DNA from 3 places in the Bacillus sp. 2175 genome. Region 1 is predicted to be linked to each of the others. Evidence: predicted binding sites of a transcription regulator. Region 1 holds the regulator's gene; each other region holds the start of a gene.
The links. The regulator CtsR, encoded in region 1, represses protease genes until heat stress. The targets are predictions, from matches to a motif close to ATGGTCAATAAAGGTCAAACA.
Positions count from the first base shown of each region.

Region 2: clpP (ATP-dependent Clp endopeptidase proteolytic subunit ClpP) is a predicted target of CtsR. The motif match lies at 6,289-6,309, and genes of this name have one in related genera.
Region 3: clpB (ATP-dependent chaperone ClpB) is a predicted target of CtsR. The motif match lies at 6,388-6,408, and genes of this name have one in related genera.

Region 1 is NZ_CM173819.1:91,208-101,214, reverse strand. It holds gene ispD (2-C-methyl-D-erythritol 4-phosphate cytidylyltransferase) at 1-40, opposite strand, end outside; gene ACXKY9_RS00540 (PIN/TRAM domain-containing protein) at 57-1,166, opposite strand; gene disA (DNA integrity scanning diadenylate cyclase DisA) at 1,327-2,400, opposite strand; gene radA (DNA repair protein RadA) at 2,404-3,780, opposite strand; gene clpC (ATP-dependent protease ATP-binding subunit ClpC) at 3,876-6,311, opposite strand; gene mcsB (protein-arginine kinase McsB) at 6,334-7,398, opposite strand; gene mcsA (protein-arginine kinase activator protein McsA) at 7,403-7,951, opposite strand; gene ctsR (transcriptional regulator CtsR) at 8,122-8,583, opposite strand; rRNA gene rrf (5S ribosomal RNA) at 8,792-8,907, opposite strand; rRNA gene ACXKY9_RS00500 (23S ribosomal RNA) at 8,956-10,007, opposite strand, start outside.
Region 2 is NZ_CM173819.1:4,896,361-4,906,367, reverse strand. It holds gene trxB (thioredoxin-disulfide reductase) at 1-503, shown strand, start outside; gene ACXKY9_RS25705 (DUF368 domain-containing protein) at 669-1,475, shown strand; gene ACXKY9_RS25700 (NUDIX hydrolase) at 1,705-2,163, shown strand; gene rapZ (RNase adapter RapZ) at 2,184-3,065, shown strand; gene ACXKY9_RS25690 (gluconeogenesis factor YvcK family protein) at 3,069-4,022, shown strand; gene whiA (DNA-binding protein WhiA) at 4,111-5,061, shown strand; gene ACXKY9_RS25680 (HPr family phosphocarrier protein) at 5,085-5,333, shown strand; gene clpP (ATP-dependent Clp endopeptidase proteolytic subunit ClpP) at 5,661-6,242, opposite strand; gene ACXKY9_RS25670 (DUF421 domain-containing protein) at 6,483-7,352, opposite strand; gene ACXKY9_RS25665 (DUF1657 domain-containing protein) at 7,373-7,579, opposite strand; gene spoVAE (stage V sporulation protein AE) at 7,591-7,941, opposite strand; gene spoVAD (stage V sporulation protein AD) at 7,938-8,954, opposite strand; gene spoVAC (stage V sporulation protein AC) at 8,955-9,431, opposite strand; gene ACXKY9_RS25645 (YhcN/YlaJ family sporulation lipoprotein) at 9,461-9,949, opposite strand.
Region 3 is NZ_CM173819.1:966,125-976,131, forward strand. It holds gene ACXKY9_RS05265 (CvfB family protein) at 1-745, shown strand, start outside; gene ACXKY9_RS05270 (hypothetical protein) at 1,164-1,649, shown strand; gene ACXKY9_RS05275 (hypothetical protein) at 1,869-2,132, shown strand; gene prsA (peptidylprolyl isomerase PrsA) at 2,172-3,029, opposite strand; gene ACXKY9_RS05285 (DUF3941 domain-containing protein) at 3,159-3,308, opposite strand; gene ACXKY9_RS05290 (YitT family protein) at 3,409-4,266, shown strand; gene ACXKY9_RS05295 (DUF3813 domain-containing protein) at 4,292-4,489, opposite strand; gene ACXKY9_RS05300 (hypothetical protein) at 4,490-4,630, opposite strand; gene ACXKY9_RS05305 (Cof-type HAD-IIB family hydrolase) at 4,736-5,545, opposite strand; gene ACXKY9_RS05310 (YjzC family protein) at 6,037-6,216, shown strand; gene clpB (ATP-dependent chaperone ClpB) at 6,426-9,026, shown strand; gene ACXKY9_RS05320 (YjzD family protein) at 9,065-9,247, opposite strand; gene ACXKY9_RS05325 (lipase family protein) at 9,404-10,007, shown strand, end outside.

The DNA of each region.
Region 1 (10,007 bases):
GTTTTCCTTGGCCCGCTGCCGGAATAATTAATGTATACATATTAATAATCCTCTACTTATAATGCTTTTTCTAGCAATTTACGTTTTGCAAAAATCATACGACCAGCCGATGTTTGTAATACGCTAGTAACAAGTACGTCAAGTTGTGAACCCACATACTCTCTACCATCTTCTACTACAATCATCGTACCATCATCTAAGTATGCAACACCTTGATTTTGTTCTTTACCATCTTTCACAACATAAACACTTAATTCTTCACCAGGGAGTACGACTGGTTTAATCGCATTAGCTAAATCATTAATGTTTAACACCGTAACCCCTTGTAATTCAGAAACTTTGTTTAAATTGAAATCGTTTGTTACTACAGTTCCACCAGTGATTTTTGCCAACTTTACAAGCTTGCTATCTACTTCTTGGATATCATCGAAATCGCCTTCATAAATTTCTACCGGAATTGGCATCTCCTTTTGAATACGATTTAAAATGTCTAGCCCTCTGCGGCCACGATTACGCTTTAAAGCATCTGAAGAATCGGCAATATGCTGAAGCTCTTCTAATACGAATTGCGGAATGACAATTGTTCCTTCTAAAAACTTTGTTTGGCAAATATCTGCAATACGTCCGTCAATAATTACACTCGTATCGAGAATTTTCCAATGAGTCGTAGATTTTTCTGCTTCGACCTCTACCTCTTCATTCTCACTATTGTTTTTCTTCTTACCTCCGCGTTGGGGTAATGTAAATAATCCTAGCAATTCATTCCTCTTTTTAAATCCTACTTGGAATCCTAAATATCCAAGTAAAAGGGTGAAGAACACTTGCAACACCGTACTAATAACTGGAATTGTAAATTCACGAATTGGTATCAAAATTAAATATGCAACAATAAGACCAGAGATTAATCCTAATGTACCAAATAAAACATCTGCTACAGGCGCCTTTACAAGAGCCTCTTCAATATGCTTAATAAGTTGAACAATATAATCTACAAGCCAAAATGTTGTTAAAAATAAAATAATTGCACCAATAATTGCACGAACATACGATCCTTCCAACAAAGGAACCGCACCGATATCTAATACATTAATAATTTTTGGGATTAAGTAAATCCCTAACGCTCCCCCGATCACTAAAAAGAAGAGCTGTACAATCCGTTTTAACATCCAACCACCTCCTACTCATTATTAACCATTGTTTCGCTAATCAAAACGCCGAATGCAAAAGCGGACGTGTTTTTTTGTAAATAGTTTTATTTACCAATATATCATATCATATACCAAAAATGTTCTAGTGTCGTTATATTATAGAATCAATGTAATATTCTTAATTGTGTCTACTCATATAGAGATGCTCTTGAATTCTTTTTAGACCTTCTCGTATTTTCTTCGCTCTCACTTCTCCAATTCCTTCCACATCATCCAATTCATTAATAGTTGCTCGGCAAACACCTTGCAATGTTTTAAATCGATTAATTAAATTCTCGATAATAAGTGGCGGAACACGAGAAATCTTGCTTGTGATTCGGTACCCTCTAGGTGTCACACTTTCTTCTAAACTTGTTTGTCCTGGATACCCAAGTAATTTAACTAAATCACTATCCTCTAAAAGTTGTGTATTTGCAAGATCTTGTAACTTTTTCAAGATTTGATGATGGTCTTGTGTTTTCTCCTGGTGATAATCTTTAATTAACAATGCTGCCTCTGCCTCTAAATCAGCTAGTAATTCTGTAAGCTGTAAACGAATTAACCTACCTTCTGTTCCTAGCTCATGAATATAGCTCAATATTTCATTTTTTATACGCAGCACCATTTCAACACTATGTAAAACGTGAACCACCTCGGACATTGTAACGACCTCTTCAAATTCTAGAATACCCAAATTCGTAATGCCGTCATTCCATACAGCCTTATATTTTTCTAGCGTTTGAATTGCTTGATTTGCCTTCGTTAAAATGACACCTATATCTTTTAGTGTATAACGTAAGTTCCCTTGATATAGCGTAATTACATTACGTCTTTGTGAAATGGCCACAACAAGGCTGCCCGTCTGCTTTGCTACACGCTCTGCTGTTCGGTGACGCATACCTGTTTCAATAGAATCAATAGATGAATCCGGAACTAACTGTGCGTTTGCAATTAAAATTTTACTTCCAGTTTCATTTAAAATAAGTGCTCCATCCATTTTTGCTAATTCATATAAACTAGCAGGAGAGAATGCGCAATTAATATGAAAACCACCATCAACAATGCTTTTAATCTGCTCATTATACCCAAGAACAATTAGTCCCCCTGTTTGTGCACGAAGTACATTATCTATCCCTTCGCGCAGTGGTGTTCCCGGGGCCACGAGCTGTAAAATATTAATTATACTTTTGACACGTTGCTTATTTTCTTCCATAGCCTAGCCTCCTAATGTCAAACGAAGCGCTTCTCCTAAATTAGAAACACCTACAACCTCAATCCCCTCTGGAATTGTCCACCCCCCTAAATTTTTTCTAGGAATGATAGCACGTTGAAATCCTAATTTAGCTGCTTCTTGTACACGTTGTTCGATTCTTGATACTCTTCTTATTTCTCCAGTTAATCCAACTTCTCCTATTACCGCATCAGTTGGTGCCGTAGATTTATCTCTAAAACTTGAAGCTATACTTAAGGCAACAGCTAAATCAATTGCCGGTTCATCTAATTTCAAACCACCAGCTACTTTTAAATACGCATCTTGATTTTGTAATAGTAAACCTGTTCTTTTCTCTAGTACCGCCATAATAAGCGAGACACGATTATGATCAATTCCTGTCGCCATTCTTCGAGGATTTCCAAAACTAGTAGGGGAAATTAATGCCTGTATTTCTACTAAAACTGGTCTTGTTCCTTCCATTGAGGCAACTACTGTTGAACCTGCAACTCCAACTGGTCTTTCCTCAAGGAAAATTTCAGAAGGATTTAAGACTTCTGCAAGGCCAAGTTCTTTCATTTCAAAGATACCCATTTCATTCGTAGAACCAAAACGATTCTTTACAGCTCGTAAAATACGATATGTATGGTGTCGATCTCCTTCAAAGTAAAGAACTGCATCGACCATATGTTCTAACATACGCGGCCCCGCAATTGCACCTTCTTTTGTCACATGTCCTACGATGAAAATTGGGATTCCCTTTGTTTTTGCAAGTTTCATTAATTCTGCTGTACATTCACGTACTTGCGCCACGCTACCAGGAGCTGATGTCACCTCAGGTAAATGTATCGTTTGAATAGAATCAATAACAACAAAAGCAGGATTCATCTCTTCAATATGTGCTGCAATACGCTGTAAATCTGTCTCTGATACAACAAATAGATTACTACCATTTACATGTAAACGATCTGCACGAAGTTTAATCTGCTTTGCTGACTCCTCACCTGATATATACAATACATCATATGAAGCATCTGCTAATTGCGAGGAAATCTGTAATAATAACGTTGATTTTCCAATCCCAGGGTCCCCACCAATAAGTACTAAAGATCCATCTACAATTCCGCCACCTAGTACACGGTTAAACTCCTGAAATTTTGTTTCAATACGTGCCTCAGACTTTGTTTCTACTTCTGTAAGACGTCTTGGTTTTGTTACTTCTGTTTGAATTGCATTTGCATAATTTAGGCGTCTGGATGATACAACGGGTTCCATCTCTTCAACAAGCGAATTCCATTGACCACACCCTGGACATTTACCCATATATTTTGGTGATTGATAACCACACTCTTGACATGTGAATTTTGTTTTCTTTTTAGCCATATCTTTTTATATTTCACTTCGCTTTCATCTATAAACATTTGACCTTCTCGTACAAGAAAGAGGGCTATCTCGTAGCCCTCTTAGTTTGTCTATACTTATTTTACCTTTTCAGCACTATGAATGACAAATGTTTCCCCTTCTACATCAAAGATAACTTTTTGTCCTTTCTCAATAGCACCTTTTAAAAGTTCTTCCGATAGTCTATCTTCTACATGCTTCTGAATTGCTCTACGTAGTGGACGAGCACCATATTCACGATCAAACCCTTTATCAGCAATAGCTGCAATCGCCCCTTCTGTTAATTGCAATTCAATTTCTTGTTCTTTTAAGCGATTCACTAACTGATTTACCATAAGAGTCACAATTTCTTGAATATGTTTTTTCTCAAGCATATGGAATACGATAATTTCATCAATACGGTTTAAGAATTCTGGACGAAATGCCTTTTTCAGCTCATCCATTACTTTACCTTTCATATCCGAATAATCACGACTTTCATCTTGTACGTTAAATCCAAGATGTTTGTTACGTTTTAACGCCTCAGCACCAACGTTAGACGTCATAATAACAATCGTATTACGGAAGTCAACTGTACGTCCTTTAGAATCAGTTAAACGACCATCTTCCAATACCTGTAGTAAAATATTAAATACATCAGGATGCGCCTTCTCTACTTCATCTAATAGGACAACTGAATACGGCTTACGACGAACCTTCTCTGTTAATTGTCCGCCTTCTTCATACCCAACATATCCTGGAGGAGAACCAACTAAGCGAGAAGTTGAATGTTTCTCCATATACTCAGACATATCAATGCGAATCATTGCATCCTCATCACCGAACATAGATTCTGCCAATGCTCTTGCTAATTCTGTTTTACCTACACCTGTTGGTCCTAAGAAAATAAATGAACCAATTGGACGTTTCGGATCTTTCAGTCCTGCTCTTGCACGACGAACAGCTTTCGCTACAGCCACTACCGCTTCATCCTGGCCGATGACACGATCATGAAGAATGGATTCTAAGTTTAATAATTTATCAGTCTCTGTTTGTGCAAGTTTAGAAACAGGGATACGTGTCCATGTAGAAACGACATTTGCAATATCTTCTACCGTAACCTCTGAATTTTCTTTTCCTTGTTGTTCTTTCCACTGACGCTTTGTATCTTCCAATTTCTCACGTAAGCGTTGTTCCATATCACGTAAGGAAGCAGCCTTTTCAAACTCTTGACTTTGTACAGCCGCATCTTTTTCTTTTCGAATTTCCTCAAGATTCACTTCAAGCTCTTTTAAGTTTGGTGGTGTTGTATAAGAACGTAAGCGAACCTTTGAAGCAGCTTCATCAATTAAATCAATTGCTTTATCTGGTAAGAAACGATCCGTAATATAACGATCGGAAAGTTTCACAGCTGCATCAATTGCATCATCTGTAATAGACACACGGTGATGGGCCTCATAACGATCGCGTAAACCTTTCAAGATTTGAGTTGATTCTTCTAGACTCGGCTCATCAACATGAATTGGCTGGAAACGTCTCTCTAAAGCTGCATCCTTTTCAATATATTTACGATACTCATCTAAAGTTGTCGCACCAATACATTGTAATTCTCCGCGTGCTAAAGATGGTTTTAAAATATTTGATGCATCGATTGCACCTTCTGCTCCACCTGCACCGATTAATGTATGAAGTTCATCAATAAATAGAATAATATTCCCTGCTTGACGTATTTCATCCATTACTTTCTTTAAACGATCTTCAAACTCACCACGATATTTCGTCCCAGCTACCACTGTTCCCATATCTAGTGTCATAACACGCTTATCTCTTAACGTTTCAGGAACTTCATTATTTACGATTTGCTGTGCTAACCCTTCAGCAATTGCTGTTTTACCTACACCAGGCTCTCCAATTAACACTGGATTGTTTTTTGTTCTACGGCTTAACACTTCAATTACACGTTGAATTTCTTTACTACGTCCAATAACAGGATCCAAACGATTCTCACGTGCAACAACTGTTAAGTCGCGCGCTAAACTGTCTAGTGTCGGTGTATTGGCATTTGTCGATGAACCACCTTGGTGACCTGAACTTGCCTCGTTACTTCCAAGAAGTTGTAACACTTGTTGTCTTGCTTTGTTAAGGCTGACGCCTAAATTATTTAAAACACGTGCCGCTACACCTTCACCTTCACGGATTAAGCCAAGTAAAATATGTTCTGTTCCAACGTAAGAATGTCCTAGCTTACGCGCTTCATCCATAGACAATTCAATAACTTTTTTAGCACGAGGTGTATAATGTACAGTTTGAGAAGCTTCTGTTCCACGTCCAATTAACGCTTCTACCTCTTTTTGCACTTTCTCCGGGCTCAATCCAAGAGCAATTAACGCTTTTGCTGCAATTCCTTCACCTTCGCGTACAAGCCCAAGTAAAATATGTTCTGTTCCAATATTATTATGCCCAATGCGAATTGCTTCCTCTTGAGATAAAGCTAATACTTTCTGTGCTCTTTCTGTAAATCTTCCAAACATCATAGAAATCGCCTCCTACTTGCGCTTAGTTTTTTTCAATACGTAATCGCTCACGGATTAAGGTTGCTCTTCGATAATCTCTTTCTTCTGGTCCTAAAGGTCCTCCTGCGTATTGTTGTAAAATACCTGGTTGCGTAAGAACCATTAGCTCAGTCAAAATATTTCTCGATATACCTTTTATATATCCTAGATCAATACCAAGTCGTACATCCGATAAGCAAGTTGCCGCTTCTGCAGATTGAATTAAACGACTATTTGCTAGTATACCGTAAGAACGATAAACCTTATCTTCAAGCTCAATACTCGAATTTTGTACAATTAATTCTCTGGCCAATTTTTCTTGTTGTATAATTTGCTGCATGACACTCTTTAAATCTGCAATAATATCTTCTTCGGATTTCCCTAGCGTCATTTGATTTGATACTTGAAATATATTACCTAACGCTTCGCTACCTTCACCGTATATTCCTCTTACTACTAAACCTAATTTTTGAATTACTTGTATAATACGGCTAATTCTTTTTGTTAAAACCAGCCCTGGTAAATGAATCATTACAGAAGCTCTTAATCCTGTACCAACGTTAGTAGGACAACTCGTAATATATCCAAGTGATTCATCAAAAGCATATTCAACCTCTTTCTCAATCCAATTATCTATTTGATTGGCGCTTTGAAGCGCCTTTGATAACTGTAGTCCTGGAAATAGGCACTGAATCCTAATGTGGTCTTCCTCATTAAGCATCACACTAATGTGTTCGCTTTCTGATAACAGACATGCTCCATATTCAGTCCCTGCTAGATTTGGACTAATTAAATGCTTTTCGACTAAAACTCTCCTTTGAAGAGGCGTTAATTCATTCATTTTTAATAGTCCAAACTTCCCAAAGGGCTCTACCGCTTTATTTATAAATTTCTTTTTAAATAATTCTTGAACCTTTTGAGCTTCCTCTTCGTTTTGCATAGTAGAAAATTGATATTGCTTAAAATTACGAGCCAAACGAATTCGACTACTTAAAACAATATCAGAATCAGGGCCATCCCCCTTCATCCATGGACTAATCGCTTCATTCATAATTTTGTCCAGTGACATAGAACTACTCCCCCTCTCTATGCTCACTAAGCTGAGTTTCAAGCCCTCGAATTTCATCTCTTACCTCAGCAGCTTTCTCAAACTCCTCATTCTGTACATATTGTTTCAGAATAAGTTTTAGTTCATCTAATTCTTTCTTTAAGTGGATATTTCCTTCCATTCGTTCCGGAATTTTTCCACAATGTTCTGTATGTCCACCATGAAGTCGTTTTAACAATGGGTTTAAGTGTCCTTTAAATGTATCGTAACAAGAAGCACAACCAAGGCGTCCCACCTTTGTAAAATGTTCGTATGTCATCTTACAACCTGGACATCTTATTGTATTTGTATTTGAAAACCCGTTTTTTCCTTCTCCAAACATTGTTGATTCACCGTGTAATAAACCAGCAAATACATCATGAAATGAAAAGTTAGACTGTGATGATTGAAAGAAAGACGTATAGCCACTTTGCTCTGCACATTGCTCACAAAGATGAACTTCCGCCTTCTTCTCGTTGATTACTTTTGTATAATGTAAAGTTGCTGGTCTTATATTACAGTTTTGACAAGTCATCAATATCCCCACCTTTACAACAGGAACGATCTACCTCATGATACTTTTCATACATTACTAGATTGTCCTCTTTCCTTAATCCATTTAGATAAAAGTACATGCTCTTTTTCAAAACTTCTACAATATTTAACTGCCCTATCTTAATTATCATTCTTTTACAAAAGCTGTATTTATTTATATTTCAGTGTTCTTAACATTGCGCATAATATTCGAGCCCTAAGTTCATCTCGAGAAGGAATATCCATTGATAATACAGAACGATCTAGTACACTTAACATTAGTTTTGCTTCACGGCCTGTTATGATTCCCTCTTCTAATAAACGTATAATCATACTCTCTGCATTCCCTTGTGCAACGCTATGATCAATCATATGAAGCATTTGATCAATAATGTCTATATCATCATGCAGTTTGACTTTTATAATGCGAATGTAACCTCCTCCACCACGTTTACTTTCTACTACAAATCCTCTTTCTAATGTAAAACGGGTATTGATTACATAATTGATTTGAGATGGTACGCACTCGAATCGATCCGCAATCTCATTTCTTTTGATTTCAATCACATTATTATTACTTAAGTCAATAACTTGCTTTAGATATTGCTCAATGATATCAGATATATTTCTCATTTATCCGCCACCTTTATTGACTTTGACTATCTTTGACTTTAATTATATACGTATTAATAAAATTTGCAACTCTTTTGCTTATTCACTATCCTAGCCACATTCCCCTGCATTTAATCAAAATAGTAATTATTTAAGCACATTTTTTTAATTACTATGGATTATAAAAGAAAACACGAAAAAACACGAGTCATTTGACTCGTGTTTAGTTGCTTGGCGACGTCCTACTCTCACAGGGACAAGGTCCCAACTACCATCGGCGCTAGAGAGCTTAACTTCCGTGTTCGGTATGGGAACGGGTGTGACCTCTCTGCCATCATCACCAAACTATGAAGGCATATTCCTTCAAAACTAGATAACATTGCTACATATTATATGGTTAAGTCCTCGATCTATTAGTATTCGTCAGCTCCACATGTCACCATGCTTCCACCTCGAACCTATCAACCTGATCATCTTTCAGGGATCTTACTAGCTTACGCTATGGGAAATCTCATCTTGAGGGGGGCTTCATGCTTAGATGCTTTCAGCACTTATCCCTTCCGCACATAGCTACCCAGCTATGCCCTTGGCAGAACAACTGGTACACCAGCGGTGCGTCCATCCCGGTCCTCTCGTACTAAGGACAGCTCCTCTCAAATTTCCTACGCCCACGACGGATAGGGACCGAACTGTCTCACGACGTTCTGAACCCAGCTCGCGTACCGCTTTAATGGGCGAACAGCCCAACCCTTGGGACCGACTACAGCCCCAGGATGCGATGAGCCGACATCGAGGTGCCAAACCTCCCCGTCGATGTGGACTCTTGGGGGAGATAAGCCTGTTATCCCCGGGGTAGCTTTTATCCGTTGAGCGATGGCCCTTCCATGCGGAACCACCGGATCACTAAGCCCGACTTTCGTCCCTGCTCGACTTGTAGGTCTCGCAGTCAAGCTCCCTTATGCCTTTGCACTCTACGAATGATTTCCAACCATTCTGAGGGAACCTTTGGGCGCCTCCGTTACACTTTAGGAGGCGACCGCCCCAGTCAAACTGCCCACCTGACACTGTCTCCCGGGTCGATAAGACCCGTAGGTTAGAATTTCAATACAGTCAGGGCGGTATCCCACCAGCGCCTCCACCGAAGCTAGCGCTCCGGTTTCAATGGCTCCCGCCTATCCTGTACAAACTGTACCAAAATTCAATATCAGGCTACAGTAAAGCTCCACGGGGTCTTTCCGTCCTGTCGCGGGTAACCTGCATCTTCACAGGTACTATAATTTCACCGAGTCTCTGGTTGAGACAGTGCCCAAATCGTTACACCTTTCGTGCGGGTCGGAACTTACCCGACAAGGAATTTCGCTACCTTAGGACCGTTATAGTTACGGCCGCCGTTTACTGGGGCTTCAGTTCAGAGCTTCGCTTACGCTAACCCCTCTCCTTAACCT
Region 2 (10,007 bases), 460 kb from region 1:
GTGGCGGAGATTCTGCTGTTGAAGAGGGTGTGTTCTTAACACGCTTCGCATCAAAAGTAACGATCGTTCACCGTCGTGACACGCTTCGTGCACAGAAAATTTTACAAGACCGTGCTTTCCAAAACGAAAAAGTAGATTTCATTTGGAATCACACTATAAAAGAAATCAACGAAGCAAGTGGTAAAGTAGGAAGTGTAACACTTGTGGACGTAAATAGTGGAGAAGAGAAAGAAGTCAAAACTGACGGCGTATTTGTATACATCGGTATGTTACCTTTATCAAAACCATTTGTTGAACTAGGTATTACAAATGAAAATGGTTACCTTGAAACGAACGAGCGTATGGAAACGAAAATCCCTGGTATTTTCGCAGCTGGTGATGTTCGTGAAAAAATGCTTCGTCAAATTGTAACTGCAACAGGTGACGGTAGTATTGCAGCGCAAAGTGCACAACATTACGTAGAAGAATTATTAGAGGAATTAAAAACTGTATCAGAAAAATAAGGGATAATATACCTTGTGAGAAGAAAGCTACCGACAGGAGCTTTCTTCTTTTTTTGTGTGAAAATGTCAAAGTTTTGTCAAAAAATATAAGGATTATAAGCTTTCTTATTGATATACTGGACTTTACGGAAAAAATCACTATAAGAAATGAGGAATTTATTCAGTATGGAATGGCGTAATATATATCGTGGATTTTGTATGGGCGTTAGTGATTTAATTCCTGGTGTGAGCGGCGGTACAATCGCTGTTGTGTTAGGGATTTATGAACAATTGCTTGCGGCAATTAGTGGATTCTTTAGTCGTGAATGGAAAAAACATTTAGGATTTTTAATTCCCCTTGCAGCTGGTGTGGCAGCGGCATTTTTAACGTTAAGTCACGTTATTAAATATTTACTTGCAAATCATTATGAACCGACTCAATTTTTCTTCCTCGGTTTAATTATTAGTATATTACCGATGTTAATGAGGGAAGCTGATGCAAAGTCGTCGTTTAAAGGTAAGCACATCGTTTTATTAATAGTTGCAGCAATTCTTGTTGCGATTACAGCTTTCTTTAAACCAGATAAGGCAGCAGATCCAATTACGACTTTAACAATTGTAAATGCAATTGGTTTATTTTTCGCAGGATGGATGGCTAGTATGGCAATGCTGCTTCCTGGGATTAGTGGATCGTTTATTTTATTAATTATTGGTGTGTATCCAACAGCAATTAACGCTTTAACTACACTTAACTTACCTTTAATCGTGGTTATCGGTGCTGGTGTTATGGTTGGATTTGTTGTAAGTAGTAAAGGCATTAGTTTTTTATTAGATCGTTATAAAAGTATGACATTTGCGGCAATTATTGGACTTGTAATCGGTTCGATTGTAATTGTATTCCCTGGGATTCCGACTGGTGGATTTTCAATTATAAGTTCAATCATTACCTTTATTTTAGGATTTGCGATTGTTACTTATTTCGGTAAGAAATAAGTACTTTAATCCCCTTGGCGATAAAAAGCGTTAAGGGGATTTTTCATGCTATTCATTAAAAGTCTAAGCATTTACATTGCTTGTTATAGAAAGCTTTTTTAAAATTGCTGAGTAGCATATGCTTAGCGAAAGAGGACTGGCTCCTTCGTTGTAGCAAACTGTTTTTGATAGTATAATGAAAGAAGTATGCAGTGAGGAATTTTACTGCAAGTAGCTGAGGTGAAGAAACATGCAAAGAGTGACAAACTGTGTGTTAATTAGAGATAATGAAGTACTCTTACTCCAAAAACCTCGCCGGAATTGGTGGGTTGCACCAGGCGGGAAAATGGAGCGTGGTGAGACTGTAAGAGATTCCGTTGTTCGCGAATATCGCGAAGAAACAGGTATTTATTTGAAAAACCCAGCGTTAAAGGGGGTCTTCACCTTTGTCATCCAAGAAGGTGATAAAGTTGTTTCTGAATGGATGATGTTCTCCTTTTTAGCGACAGATTTTGCAGGAGAAAACAAACTAGAGAGCGAAGAAGGCATCATTGGTTGGCATACATTTGATAAAATTGATGATTTAGCAATGGCGCCAGGAGATTATCACATTATTGATTATTTAATTAAAGGAAATGGCATAATCTACGGTACATTTGTATATACCCCAGATTTTGAGTTGCTTTCATATCGATTAGATCCGAGTTAAACCGTCAAGGAGAGGATACGATGACAGAGAATAATGATATAAAAATGGTAATTATTACAGGGATGTCTGGAGCTGGAAAAACAGTAGCTTTACAAAGTTTTGAAGATTTAGGATATTTTTGTGTAGATAATTTACCACCGATGTTATTGCCAAAGTTTATTGAGCTTATGGCGGATTCAAAAGGGAAAATGAATAAAGTGGCACTTGGTATTGATTTACGTGGCCGAGAGTTTTTCGAACATTTATGGGGAGCACTTGATGATTTATCAGAACGTACATGGATTATTCCTCATATTTTATTTTTAGATGCGAAAGATAGTACGCTTGTAACTCGTTATAAAGAAACGAGACGTTCGCATCCACTTGCACCAACTGGTTTGCCGTTAAAGGGAATCGAAGCAGAGCGCAATTTATTAACAGATATGAAGGCACGAGCGAATATTGTGCTTGATACATCGGATTTAAAACCGAAAGAATTACGTGAAAAAATTGTTCACTTGTTCTCAACAGAAACTGAGCAAGCATTTCGTGTAAATGTTATGTCATTTGGATTTAAGTACGGTATTCCAATTGATGCAGATTTAGTATTTGATGTTCGTTTTTTACCAAATCCATATTACATTCCACACATGAAGCCATTAACAGGACTAGATGAAGAAGTTTCTTCGTATGTACTGAAATTTAATGAGACACATAAGTTTTTAGAGAAGTTGACGGATCTGATTACTTTCATGCTGCCTCATTATAAAAGAGAAGGCAAAAGTCAACTTGTAATTGCAATTGGATGTACAGGTGGACAGCATCGTTCTGTTACGCTTACAGAATACCTTGGGAAACATTTGAAACCAGAGTATAGTGTTCATGTATCTCATCGTGATGTGGAGAAGAGAAAGGGCCATTAAGGGATGAAAAAAGAGAGAAAACCTAAAATTGTCATCATGGGAGGCGGAACTGGACTCTCAGTTTTATTAAGAGGATTAAAGCAATATCCTGTTGATATTACAGCAGTTGTTACAATCGCTGATGATGGTGGCAGTTCGGGTCGATTACGTGATGAGTTAGAAATTCCACCTCCAGGTGACATCCGTAACGTACTTGTTGCGTTATCGGATGTAGAGCCACTGGTGGAAGCTTTATTTCAGCACCGTTTCACAACAGGAGACGGACTGAAAGGTCATGCGTTAGGAAATCTATTATTGGCAGGTATGACCTCGATTACAGGAGACTTTTTCCATGCAATTACGGAAACAAGTAAAGTATTAAATGTCAGAGGACGTGTATTACCAGCAGCGAATCAAAGTGCGGTACTTCATGCGGAACTTGAAGATGGAGAAATTGTAACAGGTGAATCAAAGATTCCTTATTACGGAAAGAAGATTAATCGCGTCTTTTTAACTCCAGAAGATGTAGAGCCATTGCATGAAACGTTGGCTGAGATTAAACGAGCTGATTTACTTGTTTTCGGCCCAGGAAGTTTGTATACGAGTATATTACCCAATTTAGTTGTTAACAAAATTGGAGACGCAGTTCTTGCTGCAAAGGCGAAGAAGGTATATGTATGTAACGTTATGACACAAGCGGGTGAAACGATGGGATATACTGCTTTTGATCATGTGCAGGCGTTACACGATCATTTAGGGCAACCATTTATCAATACTGCAATTGTAAATAACCGTGAGATTCCTTGTGAATTACGTAAGTTATATGATGAAGAAATGTCTACACCAGTTGTAGTGGATGAAGAACGTTTTGTTGAAAATAATATTGATGTTATTCAAGAGGGATTAGCGAAGTATGATGATCATGTTGTAAGGCATGATACGTTAAAGTTAGCTTCGATTTTATATTCATTGTTATAAATATGCGTTGCCTCGTTTGAGGTAGCGCTCCTCATTCATATAGGACAAGAATTTTGTTCCGCAATAATCGTATAAGGAGGTGTTGACTGTGTCATTTGCATCAGAAACAAAGAAAGAGTTGACGAATCTTGAGATGAAGGAATGCTGTGAGAAAGCAGAATTATCAGCGCTACTTCGAATGAACGGGTCGCTTTCTTTTTCAAACCGTCGTCTATCTATCGATATTCAAACGGAAAATGCGGCAATTGCAAGAAGGATTTATACGCTTTTGAAAAAAGGATATGACGTGACGGTAGAATTACTTGTTCGTAAAAAAATGCGATTGAAGAAAAATAATGTATATATTGTGCGGCTTGTTGAGAAGTCTCGCGAAATATTAGCTGATCTTCATATTGTTCGAGATGACTTTTCATTTATTCGAAATATATCACAAGAATTGATTGAGAAGAAGTGTTGTAAACGATCGTATTTACGCGGAGCATTTTTAGCAGGTGGTTCAGTAAATAACCCAGAAACATCATCTTATCATTTAGAAATCTTTTCGTTATATAAGGAACATAATGATGCTATATGTGAACTGATGAACGGATTTGATTTAAATAGTAAGACGCTGGAGAGAAGAAAAGGGTACATTACGTATTTGAAAGAAGCAGAAAAAATTACAGAGTTTTTAAATATTATAGGTGCTCATAATGCACTTTTAAGATTTGAAGATATTCGAATCGTACGTGATATGCGTAATTCTGTAAATCGTTTAGTGAACTGCGAAACAGCTAATTTAAATAAAACAATTGGTGCAGCACTAAGGCAGATTGAAAATATACGCTACATTGATGAGACAGTTGGTCTTGATATATTGCCGGATAAACTACAAGAGATTGCACAATTACGAAGAGATTATCAAGATGTAACATTGAAAGAGTTAGGTGAGATGGTATCCGGGGGGAAGATTAGTAAGTCGGGTATTAATCATCGTTTGCGTAAAATCGATGAAATTGCAGAGAAATTACGCGCGGGGGAAACGGTAGCAAAAAAATAAGAGGTTAAAGGGGAAATGGAGCTGTGGTTCAAAAAAGAGTTCAAGTTTCATTAAAAAACGGTTTACAAGCACGTCCGGCTGCGTTGTTTGTACAAGAGGCAAATCGCTTTCATGCAGATATCTTCATCGAGAAAGATGGAAAGACAGTAAATGCAAAGAGCATAATGGGGATTATGAGCTTAGCAATTGGAACTGGAAGCATGATAACAATTACAACAGAAGGTTCAGATGCAGAAGAGGCTTTAGAAGCATTAGCTGCATATGTACAATAAAAAGCTATCGCGTATATGCGATAGCTTTTTTGTTGTCTGTGCGAATTAGCGAGGAGGGGTATTTAAGGGGTACGTGCTTGTCGAGAATTGTCGGTAAGTCGATAAGTTATGTCGAAACGTCGATATATTAAAATAATCGCCGATATAATCGGAGTTGCGGTCGATATATTTGAAAAATCGCTGATATATTTAGAGAGATACTGGATGGGGTATGTGAGCGGGGAACAATATATAAAAGAAGCGCCCAATTATAGGGCGCTTCCACTTTTAGTTGTATCCAGCTCCAGCGACCTGCGATTCTAAACGAGCCGCTTTCGCTTTTAGTTATTAACGATTTGTAAAGATTTTATCGATTAAACCGTATTCTAAAGCTTTTTCTGCTGTCATGAAGTTGTCGCGGTCTGTGTCGCGTTGTAGTACTTCAAGTGGTTGACCAGTGCGGTCAGCAAGAATTTGGTTTAGTTTTTCACGTAAGAATAGGATACGTTTTGCAGCGATTTCGATTTCAGTCGCTTGACCTTGTGCTCCGCCAAGTGGTTGGTGAATCATTACTTCACTGTTTGGAAGTGCATAACGTTTTCCTTTTTCACCTGCTGCAAGTAAGAATGCACCCATAGATGCTGCCATACCGATACAGATTGTTGATACTTGTGGTTTAATAAACTGCATTGTATCATAGATTGCCATACCTGCTGTGATAGAACCACCAGGGCTGTTGATGTAGATGTGAATATCTTTTTCTGGATCTTGAGATTCCAAGAATAAAAGCTGGGAAACGATTGAGTTAGCTACGTTGTCATCAATTGCACTACCAAGCATAATGATGCGGTCTTTTAATAGTCGAGAGTAAATATCGTAAGCGCGTTCTCCACGATTTGTTTGTTCAATTACTGTAGGAATTAAATTCATCTGTTATTTCCTCCTTATAAAGCTTTCTTAGTCTTATAATACAATTATGGTCAATAAAGGTCAAACGAAACCACTTTAAATCAAAAAAATATGTAGTTGTACCATGAAATATTCGCTATGTTTTCGAAATTCCCTGCTTATGTATCTTCAACATCATAACCGAATTACATAAATTTAAACGTTATGAAAACTGGAGAAAAAAGAAAAGAACGCCTTTTAACTGAAGCGTTCTTTCGATAATTAGTCTTTTAAAAGATAGGTTACTTTATTTAAAATCTTTTCGATTTGTTTCGCGTTTTTACTATACATTTCACTTGCTGATTTCGACTTTGTTTCTAAGGAAAATAGTTCAAGATCAGCATGACATTTTTTTAAAGATGCTAATAATAAAGGTTTGTTTTGAGGAGAAGGCATTTGGAGTTTGTCATTGTAAATGTCGATAGTAAGTTGTCCGTATGAATCCACTTGACCGAGGAAGACATTTTCAATAACAACACCGAGTTTTTCTAATTCTGAATGTAGCCAAGCGCGGTTATGTCCGCTTGCTGAAAGAGGTTCATCTAGTACATTTCCATCCATAATAACAGTTTGTGGTTCTTTCTCGTTTGGTACTTTTAAACCGATGTCTTTTGCTGTAAGTGGCTGGGAATCTTTCTTTAATAATACATTTAATTCTCCGCTCGGTTCTAAGACAGCAAATTCGACTTCAGCTACGCTGAACGCACTTTTTCCACGGAGAAGTTCCAGTAATTCGTCACTCGTATATTTTTCTTTCTTTAAGTTATCTTCGAGTATCTTTCCGTCTTTTATTAATACGGTAGATTTCCCTTCAAAGAAGTCCCGAGCTGTTTTGTTCTTTAAAGAGAGGATTCCTGTTAAAAAAGGTACCACAGCGAAAATGAGTATCGCAAAGACGCCGTGAAAAAATTTTGAATCGAGCCCTGTAGATACTTGGGCAGCGATGTCACCAATCGTCATTCCGGCTATGTATTCAAAAAAGGAAAGCTGAGAGATTTGTCTTTTCCCTAACCATTTCGTAATAGCGAATAAAATAATTAATATGAATACAGAGCGAAGAATGACAAGTGTCCATTCCGGCAGGTGAGACATAGTCGTTTCCTCCAGTCTACTTAAAACCCTTTATATTGAGGTTCTTCACGTTCTAATACTGAAATTCTATCCTTTAAATCAGCGATGACGCTGTCCATTTCTAACATACATTCATGAAATACGCGTTTTGATTCTTCGTCTTGTGAATTTAATGAAAGGGAGCTTAAACTTGCTTGAGCGCCCCTTACACTAGCAAGGCAAGTTTTTACGCTAGCGATAACAGTCATATAAACACCTCTTATCCTTTCGGTTTGAATAACAATGCTCCAATGAAGCCGAAAATAATAGCCGCTGATACACCGGCGCTCGTTACTTTAAACATGCCGGTAATAACGCCAACGATGCCATGTTTTGCAGCTTCTTCCATTGCGCCATGAACGAGGGCATTACCAAAGCTTGTAATAGGTACAGTTGCCCCGGCTCCAGCGAAATCAATTAATGGCTCATACAAATTAAATCCATCTAATATAGCTCCAGCAACAACGAGTGTTGCCATTGTATGAGCAGGTGTTAGTTTGCCGACATCAAACATAAGTTGGCCGATTACACATATGAGTCCGCCAATGACGAAAGCCCAGAAAAAAATCATTGCGTTGCACCTCCAAATTCAATCGAAACGGCGTGAGCGATACACGGAATCGTTTCTTCTTGTTGGAATGTAAGTGGAGATAGTAAAGCGCCTGTCGCAACGACAAGTATTTTTTTGAACTCTCCTCTTTTCATTCGGTTTAATAAATGACCGTACACGACTGTTGCAGAACATCCAGGTCCGCTAGCACCAGCTATGACAGGTTGTCCTTCTCTATAAATGATAATTCCGCAATCTTGAAATTGTTCGCTCGTTACTTTCGTTCCGTGTTTATGTAGTAAGTCATAAGCAATTTCGCGTCCTACATGTCCGAGATCGCCTGTTACGATTAAATCGTAGTAAGAGGCATCAATTTGACGTTCACGTAAATGGGCTTCAATTGTATCAACTGCAGCTGGAGCCATTGCGCCTCCCATATTAAACGGATCCGTTAATCCCATATCAACCACTCGGCCGATTGTTGCAGAGGTTACTCTTGGACCGTGTCCAGTATCGCTTAATATAGCGGCTCCTGCTCCGGTTACTGTCCACTGTGCAGTAGGCGGCTTTTGTCCACCGTATTCGGTAGGGTAGCGGAACTGTTTTTCTACAGCTGTATTATGGCTTGAAGCTCCAGTTAATAAATATTTTGCACCTTTTGCATTTACGATACTTGCCCCAAGTGCTAAACCTTCCATAGAAGTAGAACAAGCCCCGAATAATCCGAGATAAGGAGTGCCCAGTGTGCGGCAAGCAAAGCTTGTAGGGGTAATTTGATTAATTAAATCTCCTGCGAGTACGAACTGAATATCATCTTTACGAAGTTCTGCTTTTTCAGTAGCGCGACTACAAGCCTCTTCGAATAAAATTTTATGTGCTTTTTCATAGGAATCTTGTCCGAGCCATAAATCTTCATGAAGGATATCGAAGTCTTCTGGGATGTTCCCCTTTGCTTCAAATGGTCCACCGACAACCCCTGTTGAAATAATGACTGGTTTGTTTTCAAATACCCACGTTCGGTGTCCTTGTAACATTTATAGCCCTCCCCATTGAACGAGAATAGTTTTAATAAGTGCGATGACGAAAGCGGAAAATACACCAAATAAAATAACAGAACCAGCTAGTTTAAACATATTACCGCCGACACCGAGTACAAAACCTTCCGTTCGGTGTTCAATACACGCGGAGATAACAGAGTTACCAAATCCAGTGACAGGTACAGCTGTTCCAGCGCCTGCAAACTGACCGAGACGATCGTATACACCGAATCCGGTTAGCAACATTGAGATAAAAATGAGAGTTGCGACTGTTGGATTTCCTGCTGAGCGTTCGGTAAAATCGAAATACGTAATATAAAAAGTTGATATCAGTTGCCCGATTAGGCAGATAAAACCACCAACGAAAAAGGCCTTTAAACAATTTTTTAGAACAGGGCGTTTCGGTTCGCGTTCTTGCTCAAATTTTTTGTATTCCTGTTGTACAGGGGTTAAGTTTTTATCTTTACTTGACATTGCAATCCTTCCTTTTCTATTCGAAAGCGTTAAGTGTTAGATTCCATTTCTGATCCGATTAGCTTTAACTGTTTTTTGATCTCATCTTTAGATACTTCTTTTTTCTTAATTTTGTTTGCAAGCTTTTCGAGTAACATAAAGATTTTTTTATCTGTACTAACACGAACATCGAAAGTAGGATATTCATCACTTAGTTGCTTTTGAAGTTTCTTGCGCAAAGGTTTTAATCCAAACCTTTCATGATGCTCAGGTATAACCGCTATGTAGAGATCTAAATTTGAATTCACTGCTGCGCTTTTTATAATTTCATCCATAGCGAGGGCCTTTTTCTTAGCTCCTTGCGATATAGATTGATTAAAGGATTCTGTACTCATCTTTGTTAATTTTGGACCCTTTTCTTTTTCTGTTCGTTTTGTTTCTTCTTTCTTTACCTTTTTATCTAATGGGCTATGATCACAACCGGTAAAAGAACTAAATAGAAGTATAAATAACGCGGTTATAAGTCCAATCTTTCGCATAATCATCATTCCATTTCTATTGCAATATGTAATGTGATAGAAAAAGGATGACTGCATA
Region 3 (10,007 bases), 870 kb from region 1:
GGCTGGAGAAATTGAAGAAGGCGATACGATTGATGTATTCTTATACCTTGATCACCAAAATCGTATTTCAGCAACAATGAAGGAACCAATTATTACAACTTATGATTGGAACTGGGTAAAGGTTGTAGAAGTTATTCCTAGTTTAGGTGTGTTTGTTGATATTGGTGTGTCAAAAGATATACTAATTCCAGCTGATGAGTTCCCGATTTATATGCCGGTATGGCCAGAAGTAGGCGACGAATTATATTGTACGTTAAAATTAACGAATCGTGATCGTTTAATTGCTCTTCCGGCAAGAGACAGTGATATGCAAGAAATTATCGTAGATGCAACGCCATCTATGCGTAATAAAAACGTAAACGGACGTGTATATCGTTCACTTCAAGTTGGTTCATTCATACTAACGGATGAGCATTTCCGTGCTTTCCTACACCATACAGAAAGAAAAGAACAAGTCCGCATCGGTCAGCGTGTAACGGGCCGTATTATTGACGTAAAAGATGACGGTACAATTAACATTTCACTTCTTCCTCGTAAAGAAGAAGGAATGGAAGATGATGCTGCAGTAATTTATGCATATATGGAAGAACGAGGCGGAGCAATGCCGTTTTGGGATAAGAGCCATCCAGAAGATATTAAAGAACGCTTTAACATGAGTAAAGCTGCATTTAAGCGCGCACTTGGTAAGTTGATGAAAGAAGAAAAGGTTTACCAAGAAGAAGGTTGGACGTACTTTAAGAAATAAGGTGGATGAAAAAAGAACTATTCTTTCTCTGAATTTTTAAGAGAAGGGATAGTTCTTTTTATTTTTAATAATGTATTCGCTCTATAAGGTAGATATTGTGAAAGAAGTAGGCAGGATGGAAACTAAAGTTATAGAAGAGGTATGTTATAAAGTTTTAAAAATATATGGTTAATTATTATGTAGTTTTTTAAGTGAGATTTTGATTGTAGTATTTCTTATGTGATTCATTAAAAAGGCTAAAAGAATATAAGAGATTTATCGCAGTGTTTGTACTGCCTATCCTGCTATTTGCCGGGCAGTAAGATCATCACTGATTAAAGTTTCATTTTATGTATAAAATTGTGATAGCTTTTACACTGTGTTTTGAATTTTTACAACGCTGACAGTATTAAAAATATAAAATAATTAGGATGATTATATGCATATTTGGATACTAACAAATTGGCGGAAATATTATAATCTAGAAGAGAAGAGTCATCGCATGGGACTACGAGTAAAATTCGATAAAGATGTTGATCCTGAAGTGAGAAGAGCTATTAAAGAGTTTTGTAAATGGATACGCCGAGAATATTTTTTTCCAATTAGAGTACCTATTTATGTAAAATCTTCATATAAAATAAAGGCGATGGATGGTGAGTTGGTCTATGGTACTTTCTTTGAACCATTTGATCGAAATGATGAGCCGTATATTCGTATTTCGACAGGAGATTATTACGATGAGCTAGAGAAAAGAGGGAAAGATGACGCTTTGGGAGGATATTTGTTTACTATTGCGCATGAACTAACACATTATTTTCAATGGATTAATGATATAAGACTAACGAGAATTGGATATGAGAGGCAGGCTACTGCTTATTCAGGATATATTATTGATGAGTATAAAGAAACTAGAGAGCATCCGTGAAATAGAAACTTTATGGATAATTGGAAGTATGATAATTAGCAATGGGCTTGAATGAATGCCCTAATATTTAGGGGCTATCCGGGATTAGATATCTGAGTTATTAAACAAAAATAAGTGTGGGTAATACGCTTTGACGAAAAGGTGTGTATATGAAATTTTATAACGCAGTATATCTTATAATTTCTTATGATGATGAGATATTGAAAGAGAGGTACGAAAATGCAAGATAATGTACTGGAACAATTGATAAAGAGTCTCTCGGTATTATCCCTTGAAAAAGAACACGAAATAGCAGCAGTTGATTTACATGATATATATGAGAGCACTGAAAGATTCGAACAATTACTTGAAAATATTATGAACTCACAACAGTCTAAAGAAGAATTAATAGATGCGCTAATTGAAGTGGAGATAGAATTAGATCACATCAATTGGCATTACAAAAGCTTGAAGAAAAAGTTGGAAATATTGATGAAAGATTAAAAAGCACAACCTTATTTAAAAAAATAAGGTTGTGCTTTTTTAATTTCCTTGCGGAGAAACAAGAGTAAATGTATCTTTCAAATCACTATCATTTATTTTAATATTTGCCTTTTTTAATTCCTCTTGTAACAATTTTTTGCTGAATACAGGATCAGCAGTACGTTCTTCCTCTAAGTTTTTGCGAATAGAGTTTTTTACCTCATCGTAAGGTTTTAAATCTTTTTTATCAGTTAATTTAATAACGTGATAACCGTTTGATGATTTTACGGGATTGCTAATTTGTCCAACATTTAGTTTGTAGGCAGCCCTTTCGAATTCAGGAGCCATTGTACCTGAATTGAAGTATCCAAGGTCTCCGCCTTTATCTTTTGATAGTAGATCTTGTGATTCTTGTTTTGCTAATTCTTCAAATGAAGCACCAGCATCTAGTTTACTCTTTATTTCTTTCGCTTCATTTTCGTCACTTACTAAAATGTGACTCGCTTTAATTTCTGGCTTATAGTGGTCTTTTACGTCTTTCTCTGTAATGCTTTTCTTAATCGCTTCATTCATAGCAAGTTTGAACTTAATTTGATTTTTGAAATCCTCTTCATCTTTTAAACCATTATTTTCTAATACTTTTTTGAATTGATCTCCATATTGTTTTTTTACTTTTTCTACTTCTTTATTTACCTCTTCATCAGATACTTTATATTTTTTTGTGATGACGTCTTGTGCCATCATTTCGTATAGCATGTCTTTTCCGTAACGATCTTTCAATTGTTTTTCGAAGTTATCCTTTGTAATGGTCGAGTCTGTTGCTGTAGCGACTGTAGCTGAGCCGTTTTTTTGTCCGCAAGCAGATAACATCAATATACTTATTAGTGCAGTAATAATGAAAATATGTTTCCCTCTCATGCCAACACCTCATCCGAATATGTTATCGCTATTGTAGAATATAGAAGTGAACATGAAGTGAATTTTTAATGTTTTTTTCCTTTAAAATGTAAAAAAGTACATCAACATAATTGTTGATGTACGATGGAATCAAAGGTGATCGGTCTTTTTAGAGTATGCACGTTTACCTTGCTGAATATTTTTTTGCTCTTGCTCATTTTTTTGCTCTTGCTCATTTTTTTGTGTGCGTTTTGCGTTATTATCGCGTGCTTTTTTGTCGTTATCACTCGTATGTGGCATATGTATCAACTCCATTTCTAAACGTTGTACGTTTATCATTTCCTTTTTCGTAAAGACTATGTATAGCGGTGCATTTATGAAGGGTAAAGGTGGATTCGAAATGGATTTGAAGTTGAATTATACTGAACTTATAAAGAAGTTAATCGTTGTAATCATCGCAGGTTTATTAAACGCGATTGGGATGAATTTATTTTTAACGCCAGCAAAAGTGTATGCGAGCGGCTTTGCTGGATTGTCTCAATTATTATCACAAATATTAGGTGATTTTTTATCGATTCACATATCTACGGGAGTATTGTTTAGCTTATTTAATATTCCTGTCGTTATTTTAGCGTGGAAAAAGGTTGGAAAGGCCTTCACCTTTTTTAGTTTTCTTTGTGTTATATTTATGACTCTGTTTCTAGAAATCATCCCTGTTAGAGCGGTTTCGAATGATATCATATTAAATGCGATTTTTGGCGGGATTATTTCGGCAATTGGAGTAGGGATTGCTTTAAAGTGGGGTGCTTCTACAGGTGGATTAGATATTATCGCCATGATTTTATCAAAAATAAAAGATAAGCCTGTCGGTACATACTTTTTCTTTTTTAATGCAATTATCATTATCGCTGCTGGCTATGTATATGGATGGGAAAAAGCGTTGTATACGCTAGTGACTTTATATGTATCAACGAGAATTATTGATGCAATTCATACTCGTCATGTAAAGATTACAGCATTAATTGTTACGAAGAATGGGGCAGACGTAAGAAAGGCGATTCACTCGCGATTAGTAAGAGGGATTACAACGATACCAGCAACAGGTGCTTATACGAATGAAAATAAAGAAATGTTAATGATGGTTATTACCCGTTACGAGTTATACGAATTAGAGAGGATTATTAGACAAGTGGACCCAGGTGCATTTACAAATATACTGCAAACAGTTGGGGTGTTCGGATTGTTTCGGAAAGATTAAAGAGGACCAAAGTTGGTCCTCTTTTTTAATGTAAATTCGTAATGTTTTGCAATTGCTCTTGCATTTCACGGAGCTGAACTTTTTCAGCAGTTGAAGAGTTTGCGTAAGCGGATTGCAAAGCATTTTTTGCTCTATACACGAGATCTTGTTGCTCAGTACCGCTTGAACAAGATACGGCATTTTCAACAGCATCTCTAGCTTGTTGGAATAGTAAGTTCCCCATTTAAACCCCTCCAAAAGAAGAGTTACTTCTTGCTTTTTCTGCCTCAGCTAATGTACCTCTGTACGGGAATCTTGCATCATGCTTCATAACAGCATCGGCTCCTTGTTGGATAAAACGTTTTGATTTGTTCTTTTTACCCATTCGAAAAACCCCCTTTATTTAGCTGAAAACAATCGACGCAATGTCTCATGCGTCTACTTATAGTATGGACATTTGGCAGGAAACTATAAGTAGGGAATTTTTAGATTACAACCCAAGAACCTCTTCTAAATATAAAGCAATACCATCTTCTTCGTTCGTTAACGTCGTATGGTTTGCGAGTGATTTTAATTCAGGGATGGCATTTCCCATTGCGATGCCATGACCAGCAAATTCAATCATTTCAAAATCATTATCTTCATCACCGAAAGCGATAATGCGCTCTTGTGGAATGTTGTAATGACTAGAAATTTTTTGTAATCCAACTGCTTTATTTAATCCGCTTTTCACAATTTCAATAATCGGCCAAGGTGCGCCCCATTTTCTATGGTCGATTACTTCCGCATGCATATCCGTTAAATGTTGACGAATTGCAGTAGAATGCTCGTCATGTGCGTCAATTAATAAGCAAGTTGGATGATCGTTTAAAATATTTAATAAGTCTCCGGTAAAAATCTTAGGAGAGCCGAATTCGAAAATATGTTTTTTATCTTCATCAATTTCACGAACATACACATCGTCCATTACTTCCGCGTATATATTTTTTACGCCAAAATCAAAGCAAGCTCGGACAATTTCTTGCGCTGTTGCTAGCTCAAGAGGAGAGTGATGTGTTCCCCAGTTTGAATCAAGAGGATGATGTACGTAAGCGCCGTTAAAGTTTACGATAGGTGTGTTAAGATCAAGTTCTTTATAGTAATCGTAACTAGCACGGAATGGACGTCCTGTTGAAATAACAACAATATGTCCCTGTTCCTTTGCTTTTGCAATTGTATGTTTCGTTCGAGTGGAAATTATTTTGTTGTCTGTTAATAAAGTGCCGTCTAAGTCTAATGCGATTAAATGTTGTTTGTTCATAATTTCACCTCTTATAATAATTTTTTTGTATCTATCTGTATTTCCGTTTTTAATATGCAGAAATAAGAGGTTAGGCTCGGTGAAATCACCATAGATGGAAATTTCACTATATATCCATCTTACGTCTCAAAGTGCTGTGGTGTCTACTATTTATCGTTGGAAATTAAGAAAAGTCAACATCTTTTTAGAAAGTTCAAACAATGTTTCTTTCATTATGTACAAATTGTGAAAAGGGTTACATTGCTCGTGTGGTGAGGCATATAATGAACATGTAATCTTCTCGTATATGTTTGACTCTCCTTTGAAACTAGCCTAGAGTAGGTTGGTTTCTTTTTTTTTCTACAAGTAGGAAAGAAATCCCTGCTTACGCTTGTGTCATTCATATATATGTACAAGAATGAGATGTAGTACTGTTTCCTAAACATGACAGAAAAGCTTTCTTTTAAAATGGATATACTAATGAGGCAAGACGTCATGGAAGGAGAATGAAGATGGGACAAAATCGCAGGTTTCGTTCTGGACAAAAAGCGCCGAATGATGGCATTTACGTAGAAATTGGTGAAACGGGAAGTATGGTGAAAGATCCGCAAATGGTGAAATTAACTGCCGGTGAAAAGTTTCCGGATAACACGAATCATAACCGCCAGTGGACATATAAAAGAAAACCGTAACAGAAGCCGCAATCATTATTGCGGCTTTTTTGTCGTTACACATTGTAATTTCATTTACCGTATTTTTTAGCAGTATAATGAATGCTCTCTTTTTCTTTTTCAAATAATAAGTTTGAAAATACATAGGCAAAATTATTGTATAAAAAAGTCAGTTGGCGTATAATCAAATCAAAGGTCAAAGAAAGTCAAACTTTTGGAGGGCTGTAAAGATGGACTTAAATCAAATGACAACAAAAACACAAGAGGCGATTATGAGTGCCCAATCTTTAGCGGTATCTCATCATCACCAAGAGGTGGATACTGTTCATCTATTACTTGCATTATTAGAAGAGCAAGATGGATTAGCAGTACGTATATTTCAAAAAATGAATGTTGATATAGAAGCATTAAAGCAAGGTGCTGAAAGTTTAATTAAAAAGAAACCTTCTGTAACGGGGAGCGGTGCAGAAGTTGGAAAATTGTATGTAACGAGCGCTCTGCAACAACTGCTTGTAAGAGCAGGGAAAGAAGCAGAAAAACTGCAGGATGATTACATTTCAGTAGAACATGTGTTGCTTGCTTTTTCTGAAGAAAAAGGCGATATAAATCAATTATTTACAAGATTGCATATTACGAAAGATAACTTATTACAGTCTTTAATGACAGTTCGGGGGAATCAAAGAGTGACGAGTCAAAATCCAGAAGCAACTTATGAAGCGTTAGAAAAATATGGTCGTGATTTAGTGGCGGAAGTGAGAGCAGGGAAAATCGATCCTGTAATCGGCCGTGATAGTGAAATACGACGTGTAATCCGTATTCTTTCACGTAAAACGAAAAACAATCCGGTTTTAATTGGGGAGCCAGGTGTTGGTAAAACAGCAATCGTTGAAGGGCTAGCCCAGCGTATTGTGAAAAAGGATGTACCTGAAGGATTGAAAGATAGAACGATTTTTGCGTTAGATATGAGTGCACTCGTAGCTGGTGCGAAATTCCGTGGTGAGTTCGAAGAGCGTCTGCAAGCTGTATTAAATGAAATTAAAAAGAGTGAAGGACGCATTTTATTATTCATTGATGAACTTCATACAATAGTTGGAGCTGGTAAAACAGAAGGAGCCATGGATGCAGGAAATATGTTAAAACCGATGCTTGCGCGTGGTGAACTGCATTGTATCGGGGCGACGACGCTCGATGAATATCGCAAATATATTGAGAAAGATCCAGCGCTAGAAAGACGTTTCCAACAAGTATTAGCAGAAGAACCAACTGTTGAAGATACAATTTCAATTTTACGTGGATTAAAAGAACGCTTTGAAATTTATCACGGTGTAAATATTCATGACCGTGCGATTGTAGCAGCGTCAGTTTTATCAGATCGATATATTTCAGATCGATTCTTACCTGATAAAGCAATTGACCTTGTTGATGAAGCGTGTGCAACAATTCGTACAGAAATCGATTCTATGCCAACAGAATTAGATGAAGTAACGCGCCGCATTATGCAGCTGGAAATTGAAGAAGCGGCTCTTGGAAAAGAAACGGATCGTGGTAGCCAAGAGCGTCTAAAAACATTGCAACGTGAATTATCGGATTTAAAAGAAGTTGCAAGTGGTATGAGAGCAAAGTGGGAGAAAGAAAAAGAAGACATTCACAAAGTTCGTGACTTACGTGAACATTTAGAACGTCTGCGTCGTGAATTAGAAGAAGCAGAAGGTAATTACGATTTAAATAAAGCAGCCGAACTTCGTCACGGGAAAATTCCAGCAATTGAAAAAGAGTTAAAAGAAGCGGAAGAAATGGGCGCGCATAATAAACAAGAAAATCGTTTATTACGTGAGGAAGTAAGTGAAGAAGAAATTGCAGATATTGTTTCACGCTGGACGGGTATTCCTGTTGCGAAACTCGTGGAAGGTGAACGCGAGAAATTATTACGCTTAGAGCAAATCTTATCAGAGCGTGTCATCGGACAAGAGGAAGCAGTAAGCTTAGTGTCAGACGCAGTTCTTCGTGCTCGCGCTGGTATTAAAGATCCGAACCGCCCGATTGGTTCTTTCATCTTCTTAGGACCAACAGGTGTTGGTAAAACAGAACTTGCAAAAACGTTAGCGCAGTCTTTATTCGATAGTGAAGAGCAAATGATTCGCATTGACATGTCTGAGTATATGGAGAAACACGCAGTGTCACGCTTAATTGGTGCACCTCCTGGATATGTAGGATATGAGGAAGGTGGTCAATTAACAGAAGCGGTAAGACGTAAACCATATTCCGTTGTTTTATTAGATGAAATTGAAAAAGCACATCCAGAAGTATTCAACATTTTATTACAAATGTTAGATGATGGGCGCATTACAGATTCGCAAGGTCGTACAGTGGACTTTAAAAATACAGTTATTATTATGACTTCAAATATTGGATCTGCTCATTTACTAGATGGATTAGAAGAAGATGGTTCGATTAAAGAGGAATCAAGAGATCTTGTAATGGGACAATTAAGAGGACATTTCCGCCCTGAATTTTTAAACCGTGTTGATGAAATTATTTTATTCAAACCTCTTACAACGAATGAAATTAAAGGCATTGTTGATAAAATTGTAAAAGAACTACAAGGTCGTCTAGCTGACCGTCACATTACAGTAGAATTAACAGATGCAGCAAAAGAATTTGTTGTAGAAGCTGGTTTCGACCCAATGTACGGAGCTCGTCCATTAAAACGATACGTACAGCGTCAAGTGGAAACGAAATTAGCACGAGAATTAATTGCAGGAACAATTACTGACAATAGTCACGTAGTTGTTGATGTAGAAAATAACGAATTAGTCGTTCATGTGAAATAAAAATAAAAAAGAGTTCGGATAAAATCCGGACTCTTTTTTTAGTGTTGTTCTACTGGCTCGTTTGGAATTGCAGCTGAAATTGCTAGTACTAACACAGCAAGAACAACTGAGAAAATAGACGCTTGGTTAAAGTCGTATGTACCGCCAGTCATAGAGCCGATTACATAGCTCATCATATGTACAAGTAAGAACGACCAAATTAATGCCCAAATGAAACGCATATTTTACACCTCTATTCGTTCAATCTGTCCTTATTGTAACACAATTGAAAAAAGAATATAGAAAAATATTTGTAGATTTTTCAACGCAAATTTGCATTCCGTTCATACATTATAAAAGAGTACTTTTATATGTTTAGAAAATAAGGCGGGGGAAAAATGAGTATTACGGAACGTTTTTTTTACTTAGAAAAAGAACCATGTGTCATTTATTTACCGGAGAAGCCAAATGGATTTTCTGTTATGCTCCTCGGTGATTATAACTACTTTATTGAGAATGGTACAAGTTTATGGACACAACATGCGGGTAAATCTTATTTTTTACATGGTCTTATTGAACAAGGCTACACGGTCTTTTCCTCTAATTTATACGGAAGACATTGGGGAAACGATCAATCTGTTCGTCTGGCAAAACGTTTATATGATGTTGTTTTGAGAAAAGAGACGTTAAATGCGAAAATGCACATTATGGCAGATGGTATGGGAGCGCTTGTAGCACTTGAAATGATGAACAAATATCCTGAATGTATTCGTTCTGTTGTTATGCTAAATCCGTGTTTAGATTTACCAGAATATGTAAGTTTTGAGAAAGAGCATAAATTTTTTTACAAGAGACTCGTGAAGGAATTAAGTTTGGCGTATGATGCCAAAGAAGAAGAATTAGAATCAAAAATAAATAAGAAATCATTTACGCTTCTTCCATCTTGTGTACCTGTTAAAATTTTCGTATCAACACAAGAAAAAAGAGGAAGAAAACAGCAGT